3 regions of the Cytobacillus sp. FSL K6-0265 genome follow, and region 2 is predicted to be linked to each of the others. Evidence: a T-box and tRNA genes for the amino acid it is inferred to sense, from the RefSeq annotation. Region 2 holds a T-box; the other regions hold tRNA genes.

Region 1 (10,590 bases), 3.1 Mb from region 2:
CGTGCCTTTTGTAGAATGAACCGGCGAGTTACGATTACATGCGAGGTTAAGTTGGACAGACGGAGCCGTAGCGAAAGCGAGTCTGAATAGGGCGAATATAGTATGTGGTCGTAGACCCGAAACCAGGTGATCTACCCATGTCCAGGGTGAAGTCCAGGTAACACTGGATGGAGGCCCGAACCCACGTACGTTGAAAAGTGCGGGGATGAGGTGTGGGTAGCGGAGAAATTCCAATCGAACTTGGAGATAGCTGGTTCTCTCCGAAATAGCTTTAGGGCTAGCCTCATGCGTAAGAATCTTGGAGGTAGAGCACTGTTTGGACTAGGGGCCCTCATCGGGTTACCGAATTCAGACAAACTCCGAATGCCAAAGATTTATCCATGGGAGTCAGACTGCGAGTGATAAGATCCGTAGTCAAGAGGGAAACAGCCCAGACCACCAGCTAAGGTCCCAAAGTATACGTTAAGTGGAAAAGGATGTGGAGTTGCTTAGACAACCAGGATGTTGGCTTAGAAGCAGCCACCATTTAAAGAGTGCGTAATAGCTCACTGGTCGAGTGACTCCGCGCCGAAAATGTACCGGGGCTAAACGTATCACCGAAGCTGTGGATTGAACATCGTAGATGTTCAGTGGTAGGAGAGCGTTCTAAGGGCGTTGAAGCTAGACCGTAAGGACTGGTGGAGCGCTTAGAAGTGAGAATGCCGGTATGAGTAGCGAAAGATGGGTGAGAATCCCATCCACCGAATGCCTAAGGTTTCCTGAGGAAGGCTCGTCCGCTCAGGGTTAGTCGGGACCTAAGCCGAGGCTGAAAAGCGTAGGCGATGGACAACAGGTTGATATTCCTGTACCACCGTATTCTGTTTGAGTGATGGGGGGACGCAGGAGGATAGGGTAAGCGCACTATTGGATGTGCGTCTAAGCAGTTAGAGGGACCATGAGGCAAATCCCATGGTCACATACCTTGAGCTGTGATAGCGAGGGAAATTTAGTACCGAAGTTCTTGATTCCACACTGCCAAGAAAAGCCTCTAGCGAGGAATAAGGTGCCCGTACCGCAAACCGACACAGGTAGGCGAGGAGAGAATCCTAAGGTGAGCGAGAGAACTCTCGTTAAGGAACTCGGCAAAATGACCCCGTAACTTCGGGAGAAGGGGTGCTCATTAGGGTGTTAAAGCCTTGATGAGCCGCAGTGAATAGGCCCAGGCGACTGTTTAGCAAAAACACAGGTCTCTGCGAAGCCGCAAGGCGAAGTATAGGGGCTGACGCCTGCCCGGTGCTGGAAGGTTAAGAGGAGAGGTTAGCTCACGCGAAGCTTTGAATCGAAGCCCCAGTAAACGGCGGCCGTAACTATAACGGTCCTAAGGTAGCGAAATTCCTTGTCGGGTAAGTTCCGACCCGCACGAAAGGCGTAACGATCTGGGCACTGTCTCAACGAGAGACTCGGTGAAATTATAGTACCTGTGAAGATGCAGGTTACCCGCGACAGGACGGAAAGACCCCGTGGAGCTTTACTGTAGCCTGATATTGAATTTTGGTACAGCTTGTACAGGATAGGTAGGAGCCTTAGAAGCCGGAGCGCTAGCTTCGGTGGAGGCGTCGGTGGGATACTACCCCCGCTGTATTGAAATTCTAACCCACATCCCTTATCGGGATGGGAGACAGTGTCAGGTGGGCAGTTTGACTGGGGCGGTCGCCTCCTAAAGAGTAACGGAGGCGCCCAAAGGTTCCCTCAGAATGGTTGGAAATCATTCGTAGAGTGTAAAGGCACAAGGGAGCTTGACTGCGAGACCTACAAGTCGAGCAGGGACGAAAGTCGGGCTTAGTGATCCGGTGGTTCCGCATGGAAGGGCCATCGCTCAACGGATAAAAGCTACCCCGGGGATAACAGGCTTATCTCCCCCAAGAGTCCACATCGACGGGGAGGTTTGGCACCTCGATGTCGGCTCATCGCATCCTGGGGCTGTAGTCGGTCCCAAGGGTTGGGCTGTTCGCCCATTAAAGCGGTACGCGAGCTGGGTTCAGAACGTCGTGAGACAGTTCGGTCCCTATCCGTCGTGGGCGCAGGAAATTTGAGAGGAGCTGTCCTTAGTACGAGAGGACCGGGATGGACGCACCGCTGGTGTACCAGTTGTCTTGCCAAAGGCATCGCTGGGTAGCTATGTGCGGAAGGGATAAGTGCTGAAAGCATCTAAGCATGAAGCCCCCCTCGAGATGAGATTTCCCATAGCGCAAGCTAGTAAGATCCCTGAAAGATGATCAGGTTGATAGGTTAGAGGTGGAAGTGTGGCGACACATGTAGCTGACTAATACTAATCGATCGAGGACTTAACCAAAAAACGAAATGCGGAGGCGCCTTGTCCAGGTGCGACAAGCATAAGACGAATTTGACAGGAGGTTGTTCTTTAACCTCATGACAAATTTGGCTTATGACCTCGAGCACCTAGGCGCCGTAGCTAGACAGCACTACGTAAGTAGTACCGTCAGCACGCATAGGCGATTACTCAATAACAATCTTCTTCAACATTACCTAGTTTTGAGGGAACGATTCCCTTACAATTTCATAGTCCGGTGGCGATAGCGAGAAGGTCACACCCGTTCCCATACCGAACACGGAAGTTAAGCTTCTCAGCGCCGATGGTAGTTAGGGGCTGTCCCCTTGTGAGAGTAGGACGTTGCCGGGCATACATATTGGAGGATTAGCTCAGCTGGGAGAGCATCTGCCTTACAAGCAGAGGGTCGGCGGTTCGATCCCGTCATCCTCCACCATTTTTTTGTGTTTATTTGCCGGCCTAGCTCAATTGGTAGAGCAACTGACTTGTAATCAGTAGGTTGGGGGTTCAAGTCCTCTGGCCGGCACCACTTGTACGAGCCATTAGCTCAGTTGGTAGAGCATCTGACTTTTAATCAGAGGGTCGAAGGTTCGAGTCCTTCATGGCTCACCATTTATATATGCGGGTGTGGCGGAATTGGCAGACGCACCAGACTTAGGATCTGGCGCCGCAAGGCGTGGGGGTTCGACTCCCTTCACCCGCACCATTTTTATTTTAATATTTGCGGAAGTAGTTCAGTGGTAGAACATCACCTTGCCAAGGTGAGGGTCGCGGGTTCGAATCCCGTCTTCCGCTCCAATAAGTGCCGGGGTGGCGGAACTGGCAGACGCACAGGACTTAAAATCCTGCGGTAGGTGACTACCGTACCGGTTCGATTCCGGTCCTCGGCACCACTTATTGATGCGCCCGTAGCTCAATTGGATAGAGCGTTTGACTACGGATCAAAAGGTTAGGGGTTCGACTCCTCTCGGGCGCGCCATAAACGGGAAGTAGCTCAGCTTGGTAGAGCACTTGGTTTGGGACCAAGGGGTCGCAGGTTCGAATCCTGTCTTCCCGACCATTTTTATTACTTTTTTGGGGCCTTAGCTCAGCTGGGAGAGCGCCTGCTTTGCACGCAGGAGGTCAGCGGTTCGATCCCGCTAGGCTCCACCAAAAACATTTTAAAAAAAGTTATTGACATAACAACTTAAGATGTTGTATGATTATAAAGTCGCTTCTGAAGCGAACGAGATTGTTCTTTGAAAACTGAACGAACATAAAACGTCAAGCGTAATTCTAAAAAAGCTGATTTATCAGCAACAAAGCACCATAGGTGCAAACGAGCTAATCAAACACTTTATTGGAGAGTTTGATCCTGGCTCAGGACGAACGCTGGCGGCGTGCCTAATACATGCAAGTCGAGCGAATCAGAGGGAGCTTGCTCCCAATGATTAGCGGCGGACGGGTGAGTAACACGTGGGCAACCTGCCTGTAAGACTGGGATAACTCCGGGAAACCGGGGCTAATACCGGATAATATCTATTTATACATATAATTAGATTGAAAGATGGTTCTGCTATCACTTACAGATGGGCCCGCGGCGCATTAGCTAGTTGGTGAGGTAACGGCTCACCAAGGCGACGATGCGTAGCCGACCTGAGAGGGTGATCGGCCACACTGGGACTGAGACACGGCCCAGACTCCTACGGGAGGCAGCAGTAGGGAATCTTCCGCAATGGACGAAAGTCTGACGGAGCAACGCCGCGTGAGTGATGAAGGTTTTCGGATCGTAAAACTCTGTTGTTAGGGAAGAACAAGTATCGGAGTAACTGCCGGTACCTTGACGGTACCTAACCAGAAAGCCACGGCTAACTACGTGCCAGCAGCCGCGGTAATACGTAGGTGGCAAGCGTTGTCCGGAATTATTGGGCGTAAAGCGCGCGCAGGCGGTTCCTTAAGTCTGATGTGAAAGCCCACGGCTCAACCGTGGAGGGTCATTGGAAACTGGGGAACTTGAGTGCAGAAGAGGAAAGTGGAATTCCAAGTGTAGCGGTGAAATGCGTAGAGATTTGGAGGAACACCAGTGGCGAAGGCGACTTTCTGGTCTGTAACTGACGCTGAGGCGCGAAAGCGTGGGGAGCAAACAGGATTAGATACCCTGGTAGTCCACGCCGTAAACGATGAGTGCTAAGTGTTAGAGGGTTTCCGCCCTTTAGTGCTGCAGCAAACGCATTAAGCACTCCGCCTGGGGAGTACGACCGCAAGGTTGAAACTCAAAGGAATTGACGGGGGCCCGCACAAGCGGTGGAGCATGTGGTTTAATTCGAAGCAACGCGAAGAACCTTACCAGGTCTTGACATCCTCTGACAATCCTAGAGATAGGACTTTCCCCTTCGGGGGACAGAGTGACAGGTGGTGCATGGTTGTCGTCAGCTCGTGTCGTGAGATGTTGGGTTAAGTCCCGCAACGAGCGCAACCCTTGATCTTAGTTGCCAGCATTCAGTTGGGCACTCTAAGGTGACTGCCGGTGACAAACCGGAGGAAGGTGGGGATGACGTCAAATCATCATGCCCCTTATGACCTGGGCTACACACGTGCTACAATGGATGGTACAAAGGGCTGCAAGACCGCGAGGTTTAGCCAATCCCATAAAACCATTCTCAGTTCGGATTGTAGGCTGCAACTCGCCTACATGAAGCCGGAATCGCTAGTAATCGCGGATCAGCATGCCGCGGTGAATACGTTCCCGGGCCTTGTACACACCGCCCGTCACACCACGAGAGTTTGTAACACCCGAAGTCGGTGGGGTAACCTTTTGGAGCCAGCCGCCTAAGGTGGGACAGATGATTGGGGTGAAGTCGTAACAAGGTAGCCGTATCGGAAGGTGCGGCTGGATCACCTCCTTTCTAAGGAATATACGGAATTGACTTGATGTTAGACTGTTCGTTCAGTTTTGAGAGTGCAATCTCTTTGATATGAATAAATACTTTACCGTAAAGTTATGTGGGCCTATAGCTCAGCTGGTTAGAGCGCACGCCTGATAAGCGTGAGGTCGATGGTTCGAGTCCATTTAGGCCCACCATTTCAACTTTAATACGGGGCCTTAGCTCAGCTGGGAGAGCGCCTGCTTTGCACGCAGGAGGTCAGCGGTTCGATCCCGCTAGGCTCCACCAACAAATCGTTCTTTGAAAACTAGATAATGTAATGAAGAAGATTACCGAGTAATCGCCACCTTAGTTATTTTCTCTCTATATTATATAGAGTATGAAATACTAAACTTTTTTTAATAAACACAACCGTGAGGGAAGCGAAAGCAACCCAAACATAGGTTAAGTTAATAAGGGCGCACGGTGAATGCCTTGGCACTAGGAGCCGATGAAGGACGGGACTAACACCGATATGCTTCGGGGAGCTGTAAGTAAGCTTTGATCCGGAGATTTCCGAATGGGGAAACCCCCTATCCGTTATGGGATAGGATCCATACCTGAATACATAGGGTATGGAAGGCAGACCCGGGGAACTGAAACATCTAAGTACCCGGAGGAAGAGAAAGCAAACGCGATTCCCTGAGTAGCGGCGAGCGAAACGGGATTAGCCCAAACCAAGAGGCTTGCCTCTTGGGGTTGTAGGACATTCTATACGGAGTTACAAAGGAACGAGATAGACGAAGAGGTCTGGAAAGGCCCGCCATAGGAGGTAAAAGCCCTGTAGTCGAAACTTCGTTCCCTCCAGAGTGGATCCTGAGTACGGCGGGACACGAGAAATCCCGTCGGAAGCAGGGAGGACCATCTCCCAAGGCTAAATACTCCCTAGTGACCGATAGTGAACCAGTACCGTGAGGGAAAGGTGAAAAGCACCCCGGAAGGGGAGTGAAAGAGATCCTGAAACCGTGTGCCTACAAGTAGTTAGAGCCCGTTAATGGGTGATAGCGTGCCTTTTGTAGAATGAACCGGCGAGTTACGATTACATGCGAGGTTAAGTTGGACAGACGGAGCCGTAGCGAAAGCGAGTCTGAATAGGGCGAATATAGTATGTGGTCGTAGACCCGAAACCAGGTGATCTACCCATGTCCAGGGTGAAGTCCAGGTAACACTGGATGGAGGCCCGAACCCACGTACGTTGAAAAGTGCGGGGATGAGGTGTGGGTAGCGGAGAAATTCCAATCGAACTTGGAGATAGCTGGTTCTCTCCGAAATAGCTTTAGGGCTAGCCTCATGCGTAAGAATCTTGGAGGTAGAGCACTGTTTGGACTAGGGGCCCTCATCGGGTTACCGAATTCAGACAAACTCCGAATGCCAAAGATTTATCCATGGGAGTCAGACTGCGAGTGATAAGATCCGTAGTCAAGAGGGAAACAGCCCAGACCACCAGCTAAGGTCCCAAAGTATACGTTAAGTGGAAAAGGATGTGGAGTTGCTTAGACAACCAGGATGTTGGCTTAGAAGCAGCCACCATTTAAAGAGTGCGTAATAGCTCACTGGTCGAGTGACTCCGCGCCGAAAATGTACCGGGGCTAAACGTATCACCGAAGCTGTGGATTGAACATCGTAGATGTTCAGTGGTAGGAGAGCGTTCTAAGGGCGTTGAAGCTAGACCGTAAGGACTGGTGGAGCGCTTAGAAGTGAGAATGCCGGTATGAGTAGCGAAAGATGGGTGAGAATCCCATCCACCGAATGCCTAAGGTTTCCTGAGGAAGGCTCGTCCGCTCAGGGTTAGTCGGGACCTAAGCCGAGGCTGAAAAGCGTAGGCGATGGACAACAGGTTGATATTCCTGTACCACCGTATTCTGTTTGAGTGATGGGGGGACGCAGGAGGATAGGGTAAGCGCACTATTGGATGTGCGTCTAAGCAGTTAGAGGGACCATGAGGCAAATCCCATGGTCACATACCTTGAGCTGTGATAGCGAGGGAAATTTAGTACCGAAGTTCTTGATTCCACACTGCCAAGAAAAGCCTCTAGCGAGGAATAAGGTGCCCGTACCGCAAACCGACACAGGTAGGCGAGGAGAGAATCCTAAGGTGAGCGAGAGAACTCTCGTTAAGGAACTCGGCAAAATGACCCCGTAACTTCGGGAGAAGGGGTGCTCATTAGGGTGTTAAAGCCTTGATGAGCCGCAGTGAATAGGCCCAGGCGACTGTTTAGCAAAAACACAGGTCTCTGCGAAGCCGCAAGGCGAAGTATAGGGGCTGACGCCTGCCCGGTGCTGGAAGGTTAAGAGGAGAGGTTAGCTCACGCGAAGCTTTGAATCGAAGCCCCAGTAAACGGCGGCCGTAACTATAACGGTCCTAAGGTAGCGAAATTCCTTGTCGGGTAAGTTCCGACCCGCACGAAAGGCGTAACGATCTGGGCACTGTCTCAACGAGAGACTCGGTGAAATTATAGTACCTGTGAAGATGCAGGTTACCCGCGACAGGACGGAAAGACCCCGTGGAGCTTTACTGTAGCCTGATATTGAATTTTGGTACAGCTTGTACAGGATAGGTAGGAGCCTTAGAAGCCGGAGCGCTAGCTTCGGTGGAGGCGTCGGTGGGATACTACCCCCGCTGTATTGAAATTCTAACCCACATCCCTTATCGGGATGGGAGACAGTGTCAGGTGGGCAGTTTGACTGGGGCGGTCGCCTCCTAAAGAGTAACGGAGGCGCCCAAAGGTTCCCTCAGAATGGTTGGAAATCATTCGTAGAGTGTAAAGGCACAAGGGAGCTTGACTGCGAGACCTACAAGTCGAGCAGGGACGAAAGTCGGGCTTAGTGATCCGGTGGTTCCGCATGGAAGGGCCATCGCTCAACGGATAAAAGCTACCCCGGGGATAACAGGCTTATCTCCCCCAAGAGTCCACATCGACGGGGAGGTTTGGCACCTCGATGTCGGCTCATCGCATCCTGGGGCTGTAGTCGGTCCCAAGGGTTGGGCTGTTCGCCCATTAAAGCGGTACGCGAGCTGGGTTCAGAACGTCGTGAGACAGTTCGGTCCCTATCCGTCGTGGGCGCAGGAAATTTGAGAGGAGCTGTCCTTAGTACGAGAGGACCGGGATGGACGCACCGCTGGTGTACCAGTTGTCTTGCCAAAGGCATCGCTGGGTAGCTATGTGCGGAAGGGATAAGTGCTGAAAGCATCTAAGCATGAAGCCCCCCTCGAGATGAGATTTCCCATAGCGCAAGCTAGTAAGATCCCTGAAAGATGATCAGGTTGATAGGTTAGAGGTGGAAGTGTGGCGACACATGTAGCTGACTAATACTAATCGATCGAGGACTTAACCAAAAAACGAAATGCGGAGGCGCCTTGTCCAGGTGCGACAAGCATAAGACGAATTTGACAGGAGGTTGTTCTTTAACCTCATGACAAATTTGGCTTATGACCTCGAGCACCTAGGCGCCGTAGCTAGACAGCACTACGTAAGTAGTACCGTCAGCACGCATAGGCGATTACTCAATAACAATCTTCTTCAACATTACCTAGTTTTGAGGGAACGATTCCCTTACAATTTCATAGTCCGGTGGCGATAGCGAGAAGGTCACACCCGTTCCCATACCGAACACGGAAGTTAAGCTTCTCAGCGCCGATGGTAGTTAGGGGCTGTCCCCTTGTGAGAGTAGGACGTTGCCGGGCAAGATGAAAGAGCACATCATTTGAATGTGCTCTTTTTTGTAGTGCTATCATACATTCGTTTATTTAAATGGACAAATAACAATTAAATAATCTATACATAATATAAATTTAATGAACGAACCTATCTTTCATACGTTTGAGATTTAGAAAAAAAGGGGAAAATTAATAATACTACTTCGTTGCAACATTTCACACAAATCATGTATAATTTATGTCAAATATAGTCAAAGTCAGATAGGGGGAGGCCGGGTGAAAAATATATCAGATATTATTGAAAAATATCTTAAAGAAGTCTTGGAACTTAGTGAAAGGGAAATTGTTGAAATTAAGCGGAGCGAGATTGCTGATAAATTTCAATGTGTCCCATCTCAAATAAATTACGTAATAAATACTCGGTTTACAGTTGAAAAAGGCTATGCTGTCGAAAGCAAACGTGGCGGTGGTGGTTATATAAGAATTACCAAAGTGCAAGCATATGATTATGTTGATTTAATTAATCAATTGATTGGGATTGTACGTGATCGTATTTCTCAAAATAGTGCTGAAAATATTATAAACAGATTAGTTGAAGAAGAGATTATTACTACTAGAGAAGCGAAGATTATGTTGAGTGTCATTGACCGTTCAGTTCTTTACTTAGAGTTACCCTATAGGGATGAGTTAAGAGCAAGGATGCTTGTTGCGATGCTAAATACATTGAAATATAAGTAGGCTGTAAAGTATGGAGGGGTGAAACAGATGATATGCCAAGAATGTAATCAGAGACCTGCGACTCTACATTTTACAAAAATTATGAATGGTGAAAAGGCTGAGTTCCATTTATGCGAAAAATGTGCCCAAGAACATGGCGATATGTTTATGATAAATAACGGCTCTGGAGAATGTAATCAGAGACCTGCGACTCTACATTTTACAAAAATTATGAATGGTGAAAAGGCTGAGTTCCATTTATGCGAAAAATGTGCCCAAGAACATGGCGATATGTTTATGATAAATAACGGCTCTGGATTTTCTATTAATAATCTATTGAGCGGATTATTTAATATAGATACGAGTTATGCAAATAACCAAGCTCAGTTAAATAAACAAACGCAGGTAGTACAGTGTGAACAATGTTCGATGACCTTTCCTCAATTTGTTAAAGTCGGGAAATTTGGATGTGCCCATTGTTATGATTCCTTTCGAGCACAGTTGAGGCCAATTATTAAGAGACTTCATAGTGGGAATTGGAATCATAACGGTAAAATTCCCACAAGAATGGGTGGAGATATCCATTTGAAAAAGCAAATTGAGGATTTGAAAATAACCTTAAAAGAACTTATAACTAAAGAGGAATTTGAGAAAGCTGCAGAGACAAGAGACGCAATACGTCAATTGGAAAAAGAAATGAAAAACCATCTAGAGGGAGGGGAATGAACTTGTCTTTAGAAAGGTTTATCAATCAGGCTGTCAGCTCTTGGATGAGTGCGGAAGGTCCTGATTCTGATATCGTACTTAGTTCTAGAATTCGTTTAGCCCGCAATATTAAACAGGTTAATTTTCCAACAATCTTTTCCCATGATGAAGCTAAACGTGTAATAGATATTATTAAAGCAAGAATGGAAAAATCGACTTTTGATACGTATGGTGACTTTTCATTATTGCAGATGGATGATCTACAACCTTTGCAAAAA
Region 2 (10,590 bases):
CATTCACATGTGAGGAAACGAAAAAAACAGTGCTTGCCGAGCGTGCATTTCTTCATAAAATGGAGGGCGGTTGCCAAGTGCCAATTGCCGGATTTGCACGTTTAACTGAGAATGGGGAAGTAAGTTTAACTGGCTTAGTTGGTTCTCCGGATGGCCGTACGATTTATAAAGATATGGTTGTTGGCGATGATCCTGAGACAATAGGGTATCAAGTTGCAGAAAATTTATCGGAATTAGGTGCAAAAGCATTAATTGATGCAGTTAAAGAGGAGTTAGACAAAGGATGATTCATGAGGACAGTGCCTTACATGGAATGTCTGTCCTTATTCCCCGAAGTAAAGATCAATCGGAGGCTAGTGGTGAGTTGGTCAGATCCCTTGGTGGACATCCAGTGATTATCCCATTAATTTCTTTTAGAGAAACAACAGATGCCCATTCTTTAAAAACCATCGATTTCACACAATATCAATGGGTTATTTTCACAAGTAGTGTGTCAGTTGATGTGTTTTTTACATATGTGTCACAAAAGACTAACTTACCAAAGTTGGCCGTTATAGGAAAGAAAACGGCTGAAACGTTGGCGCAATATGACATGAAAGCTGATTTCATGCCATCGGAATTTGTTGCTGAAACATTTGCCCATGAATTTATCGCCATTTTAGGGGGAGAACAAAATATTTTCTTGCCTAAGGGCAACCTCGCCCGCGATTTTATTAAGCAAAAGCTTGTGGAAGCAAAGCATAGAGTGACTGAACGAATCGTTTATGAAAATTTTTTTCCTGACGAGAGTAAACAAGTATTAACAGATCGCTTATTGAATGAGGGCATAGATATATTATTATTTACGAGCCCGTCAACAATTGACCATTTTATGGAAATTGTCGAGCGTTATGGTTTGAAGGATCAAATAAGGAAGAGTATCATCGGTTGTATCGGACCAATAGCTGCAAAAAGAGCAGAATTTTACGGTTTGAAGGTACATGCTGTACCGACAGTATATACATTTAAACATTTAATTAATGAAGTAATTAAAGTCATTTCTTAATCAAGTTGGAGGTAGTACAATGAATAGTCAATTTAATCGTCACCGCCGTTTACGTAGGACAGCAAATATGCGCAATCTAGTTAGAGAAACGCATCTACATGTGGAGGATTTTATTTATCCTATTTTTGTTGCAGAAGGCCAAGATATTAAAAAAGAAATTCCTTCTATGCCAGGTATTTATAATTTATCATTAGACCATTTAACTGAAGAGATGGATGAGGTTGTTTCTTTAGGTATCCAATCTATTTTATTATTTGGTGTTCCTCTTGAAAAAGATGATTGTGGTACACAGGCGTATCATGAACATGGAATTGTCCAAGAAGCAACAAGATTAATTAAGGAGAAGTATCCAGACATTTTGGTCGTTGCTGATACTTGTCTTTGTGAGTATACTGACCATGGCCATTGTGGATTGATTGAAAATGGGGAAATATTAAATGACGCTTCATTAGAATTACTTGTGCAAACAGCTATTAGTCAAGCGAAAGCCGGTGCAGATATTATTGCTCCTTCCAATATGATGGATGGATTTACAATAGCTATTCGTGAAGGTCTTGATGAGGCAGGCTTTGAACATATACCTGTTATGTCTTATGCGGTCAAATACGCGTCTGCTTTTTACGGGCCATTTAGAGACGCTGCTGGTAGTACACCGCAATTTGGTGATCGGAAATCATACCAAATGGACCCTGCAAATCGCTTAGAAGCAATAAGAGAAGCTGAATCAGATTTAATGGAAGGTGCAGACTTCCTCATTGTAAAGCCTGGGATGCCTTATCTTGATATTGTTCGTGATGTGAAAAACAATATTAATTTACCACTTGTTACTTATAATGTAAGTGGCGAATACTCCATGGTAAAAGCTGCTGCACAAAATGGCTGGATTGATGAAGAAAGAATCGTACTTGAGATGCTAACAGGGATGAAGAGAGCTGGTAGTGATCTAATTATTACTTATCATGCAAAAGATGCAGCCAAATGGCTGAATTCACACAAATAAGAAAAGAGGGATGTTTATGCGTTCATATGAAAAGTCACAAGCCGCATTTAAAGAAGCAGTTAAACTCATGCCTGGTGGAGTAAACTCCCCAGTCCGTGCCTTTAAGTCGGTCGATATGGATCCGATTTTTATGGAAAAAGGCCAAGGGTCAAAAATCTATGATATTGATGGGAATGAATATATCGATTATGTCCTTTCATGGGGCCCGCTCATTTTAGGACATGCTAATGAAAAAGTCGTTTCTGCAGTGAAGGAAGTTGCTGAAAATGGAACAAGTTTCGGGGCACCAACACTAATTGAAAATGAATTAGCACAGCTTGTCATCGATCGTGTTCCTTCAATTGATGTAATTCGGATGGTTTCATCAGGTACAGAAGCAACGATGAGTGCACTAAGATTAGCTAGAGGGTTCACAGGACGGAATAAAATTTTGAAGTTTGAGGGCTGTTATCACGGTCATGGGGATTCTCTCTTAATTAAAGCGGGTTCTGGTGTAGCTACACTTGGATTGCCTGATAGCCCTGGTGTGCCTGAAGGGATTGCTAAGAATACGATTACAGTTCCTTACAATGATCTTGAAGGTGTGAAATACGCTTTTGAACAATTTGGTGAAGATATCGCTGCCATCATCGTTGAACCTGTCGCTGGTAATATGGGAGTTGTCCCTCCAGTAGAAGGATTTTTGCAAGGGTTGCGTGATGTGACAAATGAATACGGCGCCCTTCTTATTTTTGATGAGGTGATGACAGGTTTCCGTGTGGATTATAACTGTGCCCAAGGTTTCTTCGGCATTACACCTGATTTAACTTGCTTAGGAAAAGTTATAGGTGGTGGACTGCCTGTGGGTGCGTACGGTGGTAAACGGGAAATTATGGAGCAAGTTGCACCAAGTGGGCCTATTTATCAAGCAGGTACTCTATCAGGTAACCCGCTTGCGATGGCTGCAGGGTATGCGACATTAAGCCAATTAACACCTGATACGTATGCGAGCTTTATTAAGAAAGCCGATAAACTCGAATTAGGCTTGAGAACAGCAGCAGAAAAATATGAGATTCCACATACAATTAACCGTGCAGGATCAATGATTGGTCTATTTTTTACAAATGAAGATGTCATTAATTATGATAAAGCGAGAACGTCTAATCTTGACTTCTTTGCTTCTTATTATCGTGAAATGGCGCTTCAAGGCGTATTCCTTCCACCATCACAATTCGAAGGTTTATTCCTATCTACAGCGTTAACGGATGAAGATATTGATCAAACAATTGTCGCAGCTGAAAAAGCATTTGCGAAATTGAAATAAGTTTTTAGCGAACAAATTCCGAAATGGAATTGTTCGCTTTTTTATTTTCGATAGACAAATGCTTTAGAGAGCGCGCAAAGAGAAGAATATCAGTAACAAAGAGGTAAAGACAGCTGCATTGATAAGGCTCAAACATTGGGAAACAATCAAAGAGAAAGTTATGTAGACGATGATCTCCGTGTGAAAAGGCGTTAGATTTTAACATTCACAGGTCCTAAATTGATCGATTCCCCTTTAACAATATCGTTAATCTAGCGAAGACTCGCTCCTTTCTAAGTAAAGTAATCATAATTCACTTTTCGCCCTCATAAAGTGTAAGAGAAAAGATGTTATTGTTTTTTGATGATATGGGAGGAGGAGTCGAATATGTCTCAAGGAAATCCGTCGAACTTGCGGTTTTCGCTAGAGGAATCCGTTTGGTTTCAAAAAGGACAGGAAGTATCACAATTACTTTCGATTTCACTTGATCCGAATATAACGATTCAGGATAGTGAGCAGTATGTAACAATTCAAGGAGCCCTAGAACTAACAGGTGAATATCATCGTGATGAATCAACCGAGGAAAGTATGAATGAACCACCATCTACATTAAGATTTATCCAATCTGTGGAAGAAAGGGAAGAGGGCGTATGTGAGTTTACTCACTATTTTCCTGTAGATATTACAATCCCAAATAATCGCATTGAAAGATTGGATGATATTGATGTCCAAGTAGAGTCATTTGATTATATGTTTCCTGAAAGAAGTTGCATGAAGCTCCATGCCAACTTGACGATATCTGGTTTGTATGGTGATCAACAGCATGTAGCATATACCGAAGATGAGAATAATGTGCTAGAGCTTGACACGGTCGAACGTTCAACGGCTCAAGTTGAAGAAGAAGATACCAGTCGTGAAGAAGAACATACAGAGATTAACTTCACCTTACCGGAGGAAAATAAAAAAGATGAGGATGTGTTTGTTGCTGAAGCGAAGCAGGAGCCAGAAGTGGTTGAAGAAGAACCGGTTTTAAATCGCTCCTTACCTATTCTTGAGCCCCATGAAGAGGAACCCATTGATATGCCAGAGGTTTCTTTTATAGCTAATCGATATGAAGAGAAAAAGCAGGAAGCAGAAGAAATCTTTGAGGTTAAGCAAGTAGAAGAAACAAAACCGGTTCAAGAGCATGAAGAGGTGAAAGATGAGCTTGAATCTTCTTCGGAAGAAGTCAAACAACAGAAGAAGAAAGTAAAGGGCAAAAAAAGCATGAGTTTAACAGAATTTTTTGCTCGTAAAGAAGATGAAGAACAATTGACGAAGGTTAAGGTATGTATTGTCCAGCCCAATGACACGATTGATCTTATTTCAGAAAGATATGATGTGACACCACAAATATTAATGAGAGCCAATCAACTTGAATTGAATCAAGAAGTGCATGAAGGCCAAGTATTATATATCCCTGTAGCTGTAACAAACTAGCAGCTGATAAGGGTAGCCTATTATGAGCAGATCTCACCGGTCTGCTCGCATTTTTATCAGTGTCACTTGTTTACTTACCAATAAAGGTAAGGGAGGAAAGTGAGTGGTCTAAGTGGCAAAGGAAAATAGATTAAAAAAATATGGTCCCATTTTAAAACACTATGCACTTGAGCCTAATTTCATCGAAAGTTTTGGTAGCGTTCAGAAGGTTTACTCTAGCAAAGGTGTTTTTTCTTTGAAAAAAATAAAAGCAAATCATGGAGCGGACTTCATTCGTTATATTCAACAATTATACCAGATGGGATACAACCGGATTGTCCCGATTTATCCGACGGTTGACGGTAGGTATGCCGTTTTACACGAACAAAAGCTGTATTACTTAATGCCTTGGCTAGCAAATGAGATTAAAGAAGATCAATTTGAACGTCATCAACAAATGTTTAGAGAACTTGCTCGCTTGCATGTCTTAAGTACGAAAGAAGTGGAAGTTTCTAAGGAAGAACGTGAGGAGCATTATGAAAATACGTTACTAGAATGGGAAAAGCAGAGTGAATTTTTAAATGGTTTTATTGAAACATGTGAATCTAGGGAATATATGTCTCCTTATGAGTTGATGTTTACACAATATTATAATGATATCGCTCAAGCGTTAACTTTCTCAACGAAGAAATTAAAGGATTGGTACGAGAAAACAAAGGAAGAGGAAAAAGTTCGTACTGCTGTTATACACGGAAAAATTTCTACCGAACATTTTTTGTATGATGAGCGTGGATATGGTTATTTTTTGAATTTTGAGGAAGCGAAGAGAAGTTCACCTATGCATGATCTTCTTCCGTTCTTATCAAGATCTTTAAAAACCTTTCCGAAGCGTGCGGACGATGCCGTCGATTGGATTTACACTTATTTTAAGCATTATCCGTTTAGAGAAGATGAAATGCTTTTATTTCAAAGTTATTTTGCTCATCCAGGACCTGTCATTCGCGCAGCAGAAAAATATCATAATGGTAAGTCGAGAAAGAATGAAAGAAAGCATGTAGAACATATACAAAGGCAATTTTGGTTATTAAAGAATACGGAATATGTAGCCATGAGGATTGATGAAATTGAGCGTCAGAAAAAACAAGCACAAGAAGCAGCTGAAAAAGCGAAGGCAGAACAAGAAGGAGCCCAAAATGGATAAAAACTGGGCTCCTATATTCATTTTAAGAAGCAATCAAACTTATTCGGTAAAAATTAATATATAGTGTGCATTTGCATCCTCATCCCGCCTTTTTTCATCATACATAACAAGTCTAAAATAAGAGCCATTTTTCTTATAAGTTGGTCCCTTTTTTTATTATCATGTATATAATAAAAAAAATTGGTCATCCTTATTGACTATAGTGACTATTTTTAGGTAGTATTATTTTATATTCAAACAAATGAAAAGCTTTGATAGGGAAGAGTACATTGGCGCTTTGCTTTAAGAGAGGAAAATCAATTGCTGAGAGATTTTCTAAGCGAATCCATTGGAAGGTCGCCCTGGAGCTTCTTTCGTGAACATAGTTCTATTATTAGCGAAAGACGGGAACGCCGTTATCCATTCGAGAGTCAATTACTAAAGATATCTGTAATTGAAAAAAAGGTGGTACCGCGGAAGCAACTCCATTCGTCCTTTTTGTGACGAGTGGAGTTTTTTATTTTGCTTTTGTTTGATTGTTAGCGATAAGCGAATGTGAGAAAGGATGAATAGGCGATGGAAGAGAATAATATCACGATGCCAACAAAATATGACCCTCAGTCTATTGAACAAGGTCGTTATGATTGGTGGTTAAAAGGAAAATATTTTGAGGCAAAAGATGATCCGGAGAAAAAACCTTATACGATTGTGATTCCGCCACCAAATGTAACGGGAAGATTGCATCTAGGTCATGCATGGGATACAACGCTGCAAGATATTTTGACGAGAATGAAGCGCATGCAAGGCTATGATGTGCTATGGCTACCTGGTATGGACCATGCAGGTATTGCTACTCAAGCAAAAGTTGAGCAAAAACTGCGCGAAGAAGGCAAAAGTCGTTATGATCTAGGTCGTGAAGCCTTTGTAGAGGAAACGTGGAAATGGACGAATGAATATAAAGGACATATTAGACAACAATGGTCTAAGCTTGGTCTCGGTTTAGATTATAACCGTGAACGCTTTACACTAGATGAAGGGTTATCAGATGCTGTACAAGAAGTTTTCGTTGCTTTATACAATAAAGGTTTGATTTATAGAGGCGAGTATATTATTAACTGGGACCCTTCTACTCAAACCGCTTTATCTGATATAGAAGTTATTCATAAAGATGTTCAAGGGGCATTCTATCATATGCGCTATCCATTAACAGATGGTAGTGGTCATATTGAAATTGCGACAACAAGACCTGAAACGATGCTTGGTGATACAGCGGTTGCAGTTCACCCTAAAGATGAGCGTTATCAACACTTGATTGGTAAAACGGTTAAACTTCCTATTACTGGCAGAGAAATTCCGATTGTTGCAGATGATTATGTTGACATGGAATTTGGTTCAGGAGCAGTAAAAATTACACCAGCTCATGACCCAAATGACTTTGAAATTGGTAATCGTCACAATCTAACAAGAATTCTAGTAATGAATGAAGACGGGTCAATGAATGAGAATGCTGGCAAATATCAAGGGTTAGATCGTTTCGAATGTCGTAAACAAATCGTTAAAGATTTGCAAGAAGAAGGTATTCTTTTTGAAATCGAAGAGCATCTTCATTCTGTTGGTCATTCAGAACGTAGTGGAGCAGTTGTAGAACCTTATTTGTCTACCCAATGGTTTGTAAAAATGCAACCACTTGCTGATGCGTCAGTTGAGTTGCAAAAGGGTGAAGATAAAGTCAACTTCGTTCCAGATCGTTTTGAAAATACGTATTTACGCTGGATGGAAAATATTCGTGACTGGTGTATTTCTCGTCAACTTTGGTGGGGCCATCGCATCCCAGCTTGGTATCATAAGGAAACAGGTGAAGTATATGTAGGAACAGAAGCACCAAGTGATAGTGAGAACTGGAAACAAGATGAAGATGTGCTTGATACATGGTTTTCATCAGCGTTATGGCCATTCTCTACCTTAGGCTGGCCGAATGAAGAAAGTGCTGATTTTAAACGTTATTATCCGACTGATGCGTTAGTAACCGGTTATGATATCATTTTCTTCTGGGTATCTAGAATGATTTTCCAAGGTATTGAATTTACTGGTGGCCGTCCATTTAAAGATGTACTTATTCACGGGTTGGTTCGTGATGCGGAAGGTCGTAAGATGAGTAAGTCACTAGGTAATGGCGTTGATCCAATGGATGTGATTGAGAAATATGGTGCAGACTCTTTACGCTATTTCTTATCAACAGGAAGCTCACCAGGTCAAGATTTACGTTTCAGCTTTGAAAAAGTAGAATCTACGTGGAATTTTGCCAATAAAATTTGGAATGCTTCTCGATTTGCTTTGATGAACATGAATGGATTAACTTATGATGAAATTGATTTAACTGGTGAAAAATCGGTTGCAGATAAATGGATTCTCACTCGCTTGAATGAAACGATTGAAACGGTAACAAGGCTATCCGATCGTTATGAGTTTGGTGAAGTAGGACGTATCCTCTATAATTTCATTTGGGATGATTTCTGTGACTGGTATATTGAAATGGCGAAACTGCCATTATACGGTGAAGATGAAGCGGCTAAACAGACAACAAGATCTGTTCTTGCTTATGTATTAGACCAAACAATGAGATTATTACATCCATTCATGCCGTTTATTACAGAGGAAATCTGGCAAAACCTTCCTCATAAAGGGGAATCGATTACAGTTGCCTCTTGGCCGACTGTGAATGAGGAACTTTCGGATAAAGCAGCAGCAGAAGAAATGAAACTGCTTGTTGAAATTATTCGTTCCGTACGTAATATTCGTGCAGAGGTAAACACACCATTGAGTAAGAAGATTGATATGCTCATTAAAACAAAAGATGAAAAAGTACAAAAAGTGTTAAGTAAAAATGTTGGTTATATTGAACGCTTCTGTAACCCTGAGCAATTAACCATAGCGATTGATGCGAAAGCACCTGATAAAGCGATGACGGCAATTGTTACTGGAGCAGAAATTATTCTACCATTAGCAGGTTTAATTAATATCGACGAAGAAATTGCTCGTCTGCAAAAAGAATGGGATAAGTTAAATAAAGAAGTAGAGCGTGTTCAGAAAAAATTAAGCAATGAAGGTTTTCTGAAGAAAGCACCTGAAAAAGTAATCGCTGAAGAAAAAGCGAAAGAACAGGATTATAGCGAAAAACGCTCAGCAGTTGAAGCACGAATGAACGAATTAAAAGGTGAATAAGGTATAATAGGAGGGGAGGCGAAATATCGTCTCCTCTTATCATGGTTATATTAATAAAGGTGGCAGATAGACATGTTTACAACATATGAAGAAGCAATTGGTTGGATTCATTCTCGTCTTCGTCTTGGGATTAAACCAGGATTACAAAGGATGGAATGGATGATGGAAAAGTTGAATCATCCAGAAAGAAGACTGAAGGTCATACATATAGGGGGAACGAACGGTAAAGGTTCAACACTTGCTTATATCCATTCGATCCTTGAAGCAGAAGGGATTATGGTAGGTACATTTACTTCTCCGTATATAGAGCAATTTAATGAACGGATTACATTAGGCGGCAAGCCGATTTCTGATAATGATATTGTACAGCTAGTGAATGATATTTATCCACTTGCAGTAGAGCTTGAAGGATCAGAACTAGGAGAGCCATCTGAATTTGAAATTATAACAACAATGGCGATTCATTATTTTGCCCATATTGAACCAGTTGATATTGCATTATTTGAAGTAGGATTAGGTGGCAGACTAGATTCAACAAATGTCCTTCATCCACTATTATCTATCATTACAAATATTGGTCTTGATCACACAGCCATATTAGGTGATACGATTGAGAAGATTGCCTCTGAAAAAGCTGGGATTATAAAGACTGGGACACCAATTATTACTGGTGTAAAGCAGGATGAGGCAGTGGCTGTTATCGAAAAGACGGCAAAAGAAAAACATGCAAAAGTTTATCAAGCAAATAAGCAATTCCAAGCAGAGCATATCGTATCGACAGAAGTGGGTGAGGCCTTTTCTTTTCATAATACATTTAGTCAAAGAGACTATTTAGAAATATCGATGCCAGGTGTTCATCAAGTAGAAAATGCCAGCTTGGCACTAATGGCGATTGATTTTCTGAATCAATATTTTTCCTTTGTGATCTCAGAAGAAAGCATTGGGAAAGGCTTGAAGAGCACGTATTGGCCCGGTCGTTTTGAGCGCGTAGCGACATCCCCACTAACAATTTTAGACGGAGCACATAATGAAGAAGGAATGACTGCGCTTTGTAACGAATTAGAAAAGCGCTACCAAGATCGTGATATTTATTTTATTTTTGCAGCATTACAGGACAAACCACTTCAAGGCATGATTCAAAAAATGGAGGATTGTGCGAAAGCGATTACTTTTGTAACGTTTGAATTTCCTCGTGCCGCAAAAGCTGAGGAACTGTCTGCAATCAGTCAAAAGCATCAGCACTCCGTTACAGCTGATTGGCAAGCAGCAATCAAAGAAACAAAAGCGACCATGCGTGCAAATGACGTTCTAGTGATTACAGGTTCCCTATACTTTATTTCCGAAGTAAAGCGTTTTCTTGCTCATCAATAATGTTTGGTTACGATGAATCTGGCTTGTAGCCG
Region 3 (10,590 bases), 2.9 Mb from region 2:
AAGCCTTTTAATAAAATTTCCTTCGAATCTTGGTTACCAATATATCCAACAATACCGCACATACTTCTTCCTCCTAATGTAGAAGGGGCAAGAAGCCTTTAAGGGCGTACTTGCCCCTTATCTCCGTATTTTTTCAATGTGAAAGTAAGGCATGACATAGATGCCTTTCCTTTCTATATTTATGGCATTCATCTCTCTTTGTCCATTAGGTTACCCTAATGATTTAAAGACATGATTACGGTTGTGCTTTTCAACCGGGAGGTACCCGCCGATGCTTCGATAAACCTCCTCCTCGTCAACTAACCTTCCATATCCGTTCAAAGATTAGCCCGGGCGCTTTAATTATGAAATTGTTCTTCTAAACCACCTTTCTTTTTTATATACAAAAACATGATAAGCATAACCGATACGCTGTTGAAAGTCAACGAATAACCATCAATTAAAAGGTATTTATTACTATAAATGGAAGTTTACCATGCTTTTTTCATACATAAATAAAATATGCATAAGAAAACGGAAGCGTTCCCTTATGCATCATTATTACACGCTTATTTCAGACCCATTTCTTCTTCTACAACAGCAGCAATACGGTTGACATATGCTTCACATGCCTCTTCTGTAGCTGCTTCTGCCATGACGCGAACAAGCGGTTCTGTTCCTGAAGGGCGGACAAGAATACGTCCATCTCCATTCATTTCTTTTTCAACTTCACTTATAACAGCTTTCACCTTTTCATTATCTGTTACATGATGTTTATCCGTTACTCTTATATTGACGAGCTTTTGTGGAAACTTCTGCATTTCTTTGGCAAGCTCGGAAAGTGATTTGTTTGTTACTTTCATAATGTTCACTAGTTGTAATCCTGAAAGTAGCCCGTCACCTGTCGTGATATGATCAAGGAAGATAATATGGCCGGATTGTTCGCCACCTAAACTATAACCATTCTTCTTCATTTCTTCTACAACATAGCGGTCACCGACTGCCGTCTGCACACTTTTCATCTCATTTGCCTCTAATCCCTTATAGAAACCGAGGTTGCTCATTACTGTAGAAACAACGGTATCCTCTATAAGCCTACCTTGTTCTTTCAAGTACTTCGCACAAATGAACATGATTTGGTCACCGTCAACAATTTGCCCTTTTTCATCGATGGCTATTAAGCGATCACCATCACCATCAAAGGCAAGTCCTACATCCGCTCCTCTTTCTTTCACAAAAGCAGCTAAGGCTTCTGGATGTGTAGAGCCAACTTCCTCGTTGATATTTAAACCGTTTGGTGAAGCGCCCATCATCGATAAATCGGCATCCAAGTCAGCAAATAAATGATTCGCTAGGAAAGAAGTGGCTCCATGTGCACAATCTAAAGCAATATGAATGCCAGAAAAATCATCATCAACAGATTGCTTTAAGTATTGCAGATATTTCTGTCCGCCTTCAAAGTAATCATTCACTTGTCCAAGATCACCACCAACTGGTCGTGGTAGGGAATCATTCTCCTTGTCCATTAGTTCTTCGATTTCATTTTCCTGTGCATCTGAAAGCTTGAAGCCATCTGGACCAAAAAACTTAATTCCATTATCCGCAACAGGATTATGGGAAGCAGATATCATTACGCCCGCTTCTGCATCTAATGCTTTCGTTAAATAGGCCACACCTGGTGTAGAAATAACGCCGAGTCGCATCACCTCTGCACCGATTGAAAGAAGGCCTGATACTAATGCATTCTCAAGCATATGTCCTGAGATTCTTGTATCTCTCCCAATTAAAACTTTTGGTCGTTCTTGATCTTTTGTTAATACATACCCACCAAATCTTCCTAGTTTAAAGGCTAACTCTGGCGTTAACTCACTATTTGCCACTCCGCGTACGCCATCCGTACCAAAATATTTTCCCATTATTAAATCGCTCCTTCACTTTCCTCTGCTGTTCATCTATTCTTTTTCTGTAATATTGATTGTTGCTGTCTCACTCTCAAGTTGGGACTCCACACCAGGTGGTGCGTCTAATTGAATATTCACCTCATGTTCTCCAGGATCAAGGCCAGATACATCTATAGATAGAGTAAAATCACTTTTACTTAAACTATTCATATCCTTTTCATTACCAGAAACCTTCAAGCTTGTCTCACCTTCATCAGGACTTTGAAAGGTCATTTCATATTGATCGTCTAAGCCTGTGATTGTAATTGGCATGCCCGAATACGTACGATTCACTGTTTGTTCATCCGCGGTTTGTTCCTGCTCATTTTCTTGTTCTTGTACTTGTGGTTCTTCTTCTTCACTACTATCTTCTGATGACTCTTGTTCTGTAACAGTCACATTGGCATCAACCGTCACTTCTTTAGGATCGACACTAGTAATTCCATCAGAGATGATCACAGGTAATTTTAATTCCTGATCTTTATCGAGTTTGCTTAAATCAACCTCTACCCTAACCGTTTTGACCTCACTTAGAACATTTTCTGGAGCAAATATGGTTGCTTCTGTTTGGCTGAGCTTAAGAGAATCTAACTCAACTCCAGAAGGAAGGCTCCCGGTTTCAACAATATCGATGGGCACCGTCTTACTTAAACGTTTCACATCGACCGAGACCTCCACCTCACCTGGGCTAACATCTACATCTAATTTATTCATATTACGGTCGAGCACATTAATCGCAGCTGTTTCTGTAAATGATTCCGTAATAGAACCTTTCGTATTAACAGTTGCTTTCACATAAGCAATCGATTCAATCACATTTTTGGCACCTGTTATTTTGACTGTATTTGGTTCAGCAAGTGCCGCTTCGGCCTTGTAACCTTCTTCAAGTAAACTATTGTTAAATTCTGCTTCCACATTGAACTCTTCTGTTACTTTTTCATCAATTGTTACATCTACAGTAGAAGGATCAATGATATATTCAAGCTTATCGGATAGATCTTTGATCCCTACCTCTACTTCTTGTCGACCAATCTCTGCATCTGATAAGTCAACAAACACTTCAAAGTTCCGCTGTGCCTTCGCATTTTCCAAATGACTCCTTGGGCCATCTAAGGTAACAGCCACTGTTTCAGGAAGACCGGTAACAACAAGATTATCTGTATCATAGTAAGCTGTAAGCGGGACGTTTTCTATGACAGCTGAGCCATCATCCCCAGGTACATTGATACTTCTATTTTCATTATTCGTATCATAAACCGAATCAAACAGGAGCAGAGCAATTAATAAAGCCACTACCTTCATAAACCATCTGGTATCAATGAGCTTATCAATATATTTATCCATTTTTCTTTCCCCTCCAGTTCCAAAGAGTGGAAGAAGATTGTTTTGATTTAGCTGAGTGAATAAGCTCTTCATTTAAAAGTTCTTTGAGCTGATCGAGTTTCAAATCGCGTGTAAGTTCACCATTTTTCGCTACAGATATCCCACCTGTCTCTTCAGACACAATAATGGTGATACTATCTGTTACCTCACTAATCCCCATCGCCGCTCGATGTCTCGTACCTAACTCTTTGGAGATAAAAGGACTTTCTGATAACGGCAAGTAACATGCGGCCGCTGCAATTTGACTTTTCTGTATAATAACGGCGCCATCATGTAATGGTGTATTGGGAATAAAGATATTAATAAGTAATTCTGATGATATTTTGGAATGCAATGGAATACCAGTTTCAATATAGTCACCCATACCAGTTTCACGTTCAATCGAAATTAACGCACCAATTCTCCGCTTAGCCATATAATCAACAGACTTAACAATTGCAGTAACTAATTGATCTTGATCCATCTCTTCTTGGTTGCCACTTCTAACGAAGAATTTACCCCTACCAAGCTGCTCTAATGCACGACGCAACTCTGGTTGGAAGATAATTATAATGGCTAGTACCCCCCATAAGAGAACTTGTTCCATCATCCATCCTAATGTTTGCAATTGTAGGATATCACTTAAAACCTTTACAATCAGAATAATAAAGATCCCTTTGACTAATTGGACGGCTTTCGTCCCTTTAACAATCATAATTAATTTATATATAACGAACCAGACAAGGAGAATGTCTACTGTATTCGCTAAAAGCCTTAATAAAGGTAAATCTGTGAAAGATAAATCTAAAAGCGACATTTTCCTTCCTCCAAGTATTTATTTCCACCATTAAAATAGTCGTTTAACCTACTTATTATACCATATTTCTACTGGAATCCAATTTTCTAGGTATGTATACAATCGTTAACGTTATTAAAATATATCCTACATTTTTATTACTACATATGCAAAGATTAAGCGATTTATTAACAAATTATTACATATTTATACTTCTTTGAACAAAGGAAAAGGCCACCGCATCTTAGCAGTGACCTTATTTTTCTTTATTCTCTTGTGTAACAGTCGAGATTAAACTTTTACTTGTATTTTTAATGTGATACCATAACCATTCAAAAAGCTGATCCACTTCTTTAATTTCCCCAGTTACTTTACCAGCAGAGGCTAAATATTGCTCACCATTAATGACCGTTGCATCCCCTTCAACTTCACCGTTTATCTGCAAGTTTCCATTCTTAACGACAACATCGCCCTTGACCACTTCTCCTTCTGGGACAATGACTGTTTCGTTCTCAATCACTAGATTAGGTTGCTTGGAGACAGACAATGCATTTTCTTGATTCCAGGCAGATAGAACACTACCAGACATTAAGATGAGAAAGAGGGATGCTGCAGCAAGCATCGGGTGCTTCCTAAGCCATCTTTGTGCACCTACTTTTTTCTTTTCTTTAGGCAGTCTCGCCATCACATTTTCAGTAAAACCTGCAGGCGCTTGGAAATGTGATGTACTCTGTACAAAGGCAATCGCTCGTTTTAGTTCATGAAAATGCGTGCGGCATTCTTCACATTGCTCTATATGTGTTTTGAGTATTTGTTTATGCTCATCTGTTATTTCTTCATCTAAATATTCATGCATATATTCAATAATTTCTTCATTACATTTCACTGAAATCACCTTCTTATACGTAGCGTAATTGCTTTCTTAAAGCTTCTCTTCCCCTATGAATCCTCGTTTTCACAGTACCTAATGGTAAATCTAAGGTCTCACTGATTTCATTCAAGGACAGTTCCTCAATGTACTTAAGCACGATGACCGATCGATATTTTTCCGGTAGCTTCGAAATTTCCATTTGGATGGTTTCCTGTAACTCCATTTTTTCTACATCTTCTTCAGGTAGTTTCGTATTCGCAGGAATCTGTGAATACATATTTAAACCGTCTGTTCCTGCTACTTCCGCGTCCAAATAATAGTCAGGCTTTTTCTTCCTGATCCGGTCGATACATAGGTTTGTTGCAATGCGATATAACCAAGTTGAGAATTTTAAGTTCGTATTGAAGCTTTGTATATTTACATATGCTCGTAAGAAAGCTTCTTGTGCAATATCTTCAGACTCATGTTGATTACCCAACATTCGATAACAGATATGATATACTCTGTCTTTGTATATTTCTACTATTTCAGCGTAAGCATCTTGATCTCCTTTTAATACTTGTTTAATTCTTTTCTTCACCAACAATTCCATCTATTTACCCCCGCTCTATGCGGCTTATCGATAATCATTTACGAATCGATAGCAAAAAGGTTTCACATATTTTTTATTTGGTTCCTTTTCCTCCATAAGTACTTCAGTTATATAAGAGTTATCACATAATATTTTAACAAATTTTAACTAAAGTAGTTTAATTAATTTTCATACTGGGTATAAAGGATTTAAAACCAGTGTGTTGACGAAGGAAAAAAGACCTTCCCTTCAATATTTTTGCTCCAACGAACAAGAGACCATACATTTAAAAATTGTCTACGTGCTGGCATAAAATTTTTCAAATGGAAAGGACAATGATCTCATGTATACGGAGGAACTATTAAAAGATATTGAAATCCACAGAGCTAAAATGGTTGAACTTGCTTCTATTTCTTCATTTTCAAACCACCAAGTTCTTAAAGCGAGCATTGAATTGGACAACCTAATTAATAGATACTATACATTAACATTAAAAAAAGAAGCTTGAGCATCGACTCAAGCTTCTTTCACTTTATAGTAATTTTTCTCCGAATAGCGAGCCCATTAAAGCCACCGCTGCATCAGCTGTTTTATTTCTTTCATCTAATATCGGATTAACCTCAACAAATTCGGCCGAAGTAATCAATTGTGATTCAGCTAATATCTCCATTGCCAGATGGCTCTCACGATAACTAATTCCCCCCATAACCGGTGTACCCACACCAGGTGCATCAGATGGATCAAGACCATCTAAATCTAGCGAAAGATGAACACCATCTGTTCGGTCTTGTAAATAACTAATCGTCTCTTCCATTACCCTCGGCATGCCTAAACGATCAATCTCATGCATCGTAAAGACTTTTATTCCTTTAGCTTTAATCAAATCTCTTTCTCCTTCGTCTAAAGACCTTGCTCCGATAATTACAACATTTTCTGGCTTTAACTTCCTATGGACGCCGCCCACTTCTAATAACAACGGATGTCCATGTCCTAAAGCAACTGCTAAGGACATACCATGAATATTACCGGAAGGAGAAGTTTCTGCTGTATTTAAATCCCCGTGTGCGTCGTACCAAATGACACCTAAGTTGTGATAATGCTGCAATAAACCAGCTAATGTACCAATAGCAATACTATGATCCCCTCCTAAAACAAGAGGAAATGCTCCTTTTTCTACTACCCCATCAACTTGATCTGCTAAGATTTTAGTTTTCGCTGCAATTAAGTCCAAGTTTCTTAAACCTGTATCCTTATCTATTTGTTCAGTCGACCTACCTATTTCAATATCCCCTAAATCATCAACTTGGTGATTAAGTTGTTGTAATCTATTTTCAATGCCCGCATATCGGATGGCACTTGGCCCCATGTCTACCCCTCTTCTTAATTGTCCCAAGTCCATCGGCATACCAATAATCGAAATTTTTTTCATATAGTTGCTCCCCCTACCCAGAATAAATTCTAATTCTATTGTAAACGGTTACATTCTGGTGGTTCAACTGTGCAAAATTTTGTATATCTATACAAAAAAAGGACATTTATTAAAGCGCTAGGGGCAATTATAAAATCACCAAAAATAGCTGCGTTTCTTCTGCATGCCTAGGAAGTCTGTTAAAAGGATGGAAAAAAGAGAGGCCGATTCCGATCTTTGTGAAAATCTTTGTAATTGGGAAAAATGTAAAACAACAAATAAAAATCCTTAAACATAAATGTTTAAGGATTTAGTGAGCCATGAAGGACTCGAACCTTCGACCCTCTGATTAAAAGTCAGATGCTCTACCAACTGAGCTAATGGCTCGAAAATGGCTGGGCTAGCAGGGATCGAACCTGCGAATGACGGAATCAAAATCCGTTGCCTTACCGCTTGGCTATAGCCCATCGTATGTAAAAAAACAAAATAAAAAGGACTAATTATATTATGTCCGCTTTTTGGATTTTCATTCAAATAAAATTGAAATGGTGGAGGGGGGCAGATTCGAACTGCCGAACCCGAAGGAGCGGATTTACAGTCCGCCGCGTTTAGCCACTTCGCTACCCCTCCGACATAAATATATTAAAATGGTGCCGGCCAGAGGACTTGAACCCCCAACCTACTGATTACAAGTCAGTTGCTCTACCAATTGAGCTAGGCCGGCCCATCTATAGTAATTTTAAATGGTGGAGGATGACGGGATCGAACCGCCGACCCTCTGCTTGTAAGGCAGATGCTCTCCCAGCTGAGCTAATCCTCCAAAATGGTGACCCCTACGGGATTCGAACCCGTGTTACCGCCGTGAAAGGGCGGTGTCTTAACCGCTTGACCAAGGGGCCAAAAATATTTAAAGTTCTTACCAGAGCTTCCAACCGGGCTCGAACCGGTGACCTCTTCCTTACCATGGAAGTGCTCTACCTGCTGAGCTATGGAAGCATCAGCTAAATATCTTTGATTTTGTTTAAAATGGCTCCGCAGGTAGGATTCGAACCTACGACCGTTCGGTTAACAGCCGAATGCTCTACCACTGAGCTACTGCGGAATAATATTATAATATGTATGCCCGGCAACGTCCTACTCTCACAAGGGGACAGCCCCTAACTACCATCGGCGCTGAGAAGCTTAACTTCCGTGTTCGGTATGGGAACGGGTGTGACCTTCTCGCTATCGCCACCGGACTTTTTAAAGACATTTATTATTATAACGTCTTTTATGAATTTTTCAAGAGAAATTTTAAAAATCATTCTCTGAAAACTAGGTAATGTTGAAGAAGATTGTTGTTGAGTAATCGCCTATGCGTTGCTGACTGTGCTACTTACGTAGTGCTGTCTAGCTGCGGCGGCAAGGAGCCGCCCGCATTTCGAATTGTCCAGCTACAGCGCCTAGGTGCTCGAGGTCATAAGCCAATTTCGCTATGAGGTTAAAGAACAACCTCCTATCGAACTCGTCTTATGCTTGTCGCACCTGTGCAAGGCGCTTTCGCTTTTCGTTTTTGGTTAAGTCCTCGATCGATTAGTATTAGTCAGCTACATGTGTCGCCACACTTCCACCTCTAACCTATCAACCTGATCATCTTTCAGGGATCTTACTAGCTGACGCTATGGGAAATCTCATCTCGAGGGGGGCTTCATGCTTAGATGCTTTCAGCACTTATCCCTTCCGCACATAGCTACCCAGCGATGCCTTTGGCAAGACAACTGGTACACCAGCGGTGCGTCCATCCCGGTCCTCTCGTACTAAGGACAGCTCCTCTCAAATTTCCTGCGCCCACGACGGATAGGGACCGAACTGTCTCACGACGTTCTGAACCCAGCTCGCGTACCGCTTTAATGGGCGAACAGCCCAACCCTTGGGACCGACTACAGCCCCAGGATGCGATGAGCCGACATCGAGGTGCCAAACCTCCCCGTCGATGTGGACTCTTGGGGGAGATAAGCCTGTTATCCCCGGGGTAGCTTTTATCCGTTGAGCGATGGCCCTTCCATGCGGAACCACCGGATCACTAAGCCCGACTTTCGTCCCTGCTCGACTTGTAGGTCTCGCAGTCAAGCTCCCTTGTGCCTTTACACTCTACGAATGATTTCCAACCATTCTGAGGGAACCTTTGGGCGCCTCCGTTACTCTTTAGGAGGCGACCGCCCCAGTCAAACTGCCCACCTGACACTGTCTCCCATCCCGATAAGGGATGTGGGTTAGAATTTCAATACAGCGGGGGTAGTATCCCACCGACGCCTCCACCGAAGCTAGCGCTCCGGCTTCTAAGGCTCCTACCTATCCTGTACAAGCTGTACCAAAATTCAATATCAGGCTACAGTAAAGCTCCACGGGGTCTTTCCGTCCTGTCGCGGGTAACCTGCATCTTCACAGGTACTATAATTTCACCGAGTCTCTCGTTGAGACAGTGCCCAGATCGTTACGCCTTTCGTGCGGGTCGGAACTTACCCGACAAGGAATTTCGCTACCTTAGGACCGTTATAGTTACGGCCGCCGTTTACTGGGGCTTCGATTCAAAGCTTCGCGTGAGCTAACCTCTCCTCTTAACCTTCCAGCACCGGGCAGGCGTCAGCCCCTATACTTCGCCTTGCGGCTTCGCAGAGACCTGTGTTTTTGCTAAACAGTCGCCTGGGCCTATTCACTGCGGCTCATCAAGGCTTTAACACCCTAATGAGCACCCCTTCTCCCGAAGTTACGGGGTCATTTTGCCGAGTTCCTTAACGAGAGTTCTCTCGCTCACCTTAGGATTCTCTCCTCGCCTACCTGTGTCGGTTTGCGGTACGGGCACCTTATTCCTCGCTAGAGGCTTTTCTTGGCAGTGTGGAATCAAGAACTTCGGTACTAAATTTCCCTCGCTATCACAGCTCAAGGTATGTGACCATGGGATTTGCCTCATGGTCCCTCTAACTGCTTAGACGCACATCCAATAGTGCGCTTACCCTATCCTCCTGCGTCCCCCCATCACTCAAACAGAATACGGTGGTACAGGAATATCAACCTGTTGTCCATCGCCTACGCTTTTCAGCCTCGGCTTAGGTCCCGACTAACCCTGAGCGGACGAGCCTTCCTCAGGAAACCTTAGGCATTCGGTGGATGGGATTCTCACCCATCTTTCGCTACTCATACCGGCATTCTCACTTCTAAGCGCTCCACCAGTCCTTACGGTCTAGCTTCAACGCCCTTAGAACGCTCTCCTACCACTGAACATCTACGATGTTCAATCCACAGCTTCGGTGATACGTTTAGCCCCGGTACATTTTCGGCGCGGAGTCACTCGACCAGTGAGCTATTACGCACTCTTTAAATGGTGGCTGCTTCTAAGCCAACATCCTGGTTGTCTAAGCAACTCCACATCCTTTTCCACTTAACGTATACTTTGGGACCTTAGCTGGTGGTCTGGGCTGTTTCCCTCTTGACTACGGATCTTATCACTCGCAGTCTGACTCCCATGGATAAATCTTTGGCATTCGGAGTTTGTCTGAATTCGGTAACCCGATGAGGGCCCCTAGTCCAAACAGTGCTCTACCTCCAAGATTCTTACGCATGAGGCTAGCCCTAAAGCTATTTCGGAGAGAACCAGCTATCTCCAAGTTCGATTGGAATTTCTCC

What was found. The T-box of region 2 lies ahead of MHH73_RS16100 (valine--tRNA ligase). A T-box ahead of a tRNA ligase gene usually reads a tRNA of that ligase, here a tRNA-Val.
Region 1: it has a tRNA-Val gene. The T-box ahead of MHH73_RS16100 (valine--tRNA ligase) is inferred to sense a tRNA for this amino acid. The anticodon was not compared.
Region 3: it has a tRNA-Val gene. The T-box ahead of MHH73_RS16100 (valine--tRNA ligase) is inferred to sense a tRNA for this amino acid. The anticodon was not compared.

Annotation. Positions count from the first base shown of each region.
Region 1 is NZ_JBBOPE010000001.1:93,630-104,219, forward strand. It holds rRNA gene MHH73_RS00460 (23S ribosomal RNA) at 1-2,332, shown strand, start outside; rRNA gene rrf (5S ribosomal RNA) at 2,564-2,680, shown strand; tRNA gene MHH73_RS00470 (tRNA-Val) at 2,690-2,765, shown strand; tRNA gene MHH73_RS00475 (tRNA-Thr) at 2,783-2,858, shown strand; tRNA gene MHH73_RS00480 (tRNA-Lys) at 2,866-2,941, shown strand; tRNA gene MHH73_RS00485 (tRNA-Leu) at 2,951-3,035, shown strand; tRNA gene MHH73_RS00490 (tRNA-Gly) at 3,053-3,127, shown strand; tRNA gene MHH73_RS00495 (tRNA-Leu) at 3,134-3,222, shown strand; tRNA gene MHH73_RS00500 (tRNA-Arg) at 3,232-3,308, shown strand; tRNA gene MHH73_RS00505 (tRNA-Pro) at 3,313-3,389, shown strand; tRNA gene MHH73_RS00510 (tRNA-Ala) at 3,406-3,481, shown strand; rRNA gene MHH73_RS00515 (16S ribosomal RNA) at 3,666-5,214, shown strand; tRNA gene MHH73_RS00520 (tRNA-Ile) at 5,314-5,390, shown strand; tRNA gene MHH73_RS00525 (tRNA-Ala) at 5,406-5,481, shown strand; rRNA gene MHH73_RS00530 (23S ribosomal RNA) at 5,636-8,569, shown strand; rRNA gene rrf (5S ribosomal RNA) at 8,801-8,917, shown strand; gene MHH73_RS00540 (CtsR family transcriptional regulator) at 9,167-9,628, shown strand; gene MHH73_RS00545 (UvrB/UvrC motif-containing protein) at 9,776-10,333, shown strand; gene MHH73_RS00550 (protein arginine kinase) at 10,336-10,590, shown strand, end outside.
Region 2 is NZ_JBBOPE010000001.1:3,178,044-3,188,633, reverse strand. It holds gene hemC (hydroxymethylbilane synthase) at 1-287, shown strand, start outside; gene MHH73_RS16125 (uroporphyrinogen-III synthase) at 284-1,045, shown strand; gene hemB (porphobilinogen synthase) at 1,065-2,045, shown strand; gene hemL (glutamate-1-semialdehyde 2,1-aminomutase) at 2,062-3,348, shown strand; gene spoVID (stage VI sporulation protein D) at 3,715-4,806, shown strand; gene ysxE (spore coat protein YsxE) at 4,919-5,986, shown strand; T-box leader at 6,229-6,465, shown strand; gene MHH73_RS16100 (valine--tRNA ligase) at 6,542-9,187, shown strand; gene MHH73_RS16095 (bifunctional folylpolyglutamate synthase/dihydrofolate synthase) at 9,260-10,558, shown strand.
Region 3 is NZ_JBBOPE010000001.1:233,731-244,320, reverse strand. It holds gene glmS (glutamine--fructose-6-phosphate transaminase (isomerizing)) at 1-62, opposite strand, end outside; gene glmM (phosphoglucosamine mutase) at 549-1,895, opposite strand; gene MHH73_RS01270 (CdaR family protein) at 1,932-3,263, opposite strand; gene cdaA (diadenylate cyclase CdaA) at 3,256-4,098, opposite strand; gene MHH73_RS01260 (zf-HC2 domain-containing protein) at 4,334-4,963, opposite strand; gene sigW (RNA polymerase sigma factor SigW) at 4,977-5,540, opposite strand; gene MHH73_RS01250 (aspartyl-phosphate phosphatase Spo0E family protein) at 5,863-6,027, shown strand; gene rocF (arginase) at 6,052-6,948, opposite strand; tRNA gene MHH73_RS01240 (tRNA-Lys) at 7,242-7,314, opposite strand; tRNA gene MHH73_RS01235 (tRNA-Gln) at 7,320-7,394, opposite strand; tRNA gene MHH73_RS01230 (tRNA-Tyr) at 7,474-7,557, opposite strand; tRNA gene MHH73_RS01225 (tRNA-Thr) at 7,576-7,651, opposite strand; tRNA gene MHH73_RS01220 (tRNA-Val) at 7,672-7,747, opposite strand; tRNA gene MHH73_RS01215 (tRNA-Glu) at 7,752-7,826, opposite strand; tRNA gene MHH73_RS01210 (tRNA-Thr) at 7,851-7,923, opposite strand; tRNA gene MHH73_RS01205 (tRNA-Asn) at 7,955-8,029, opposite strand; rRNA gene rrf (5S ribosomal RNA) at 8,049-8,165, opposite strand; rRNA gene MHH73_RS01195 (23S ribosomal RNA) at 8,480-10,590, opposite strand, start outside.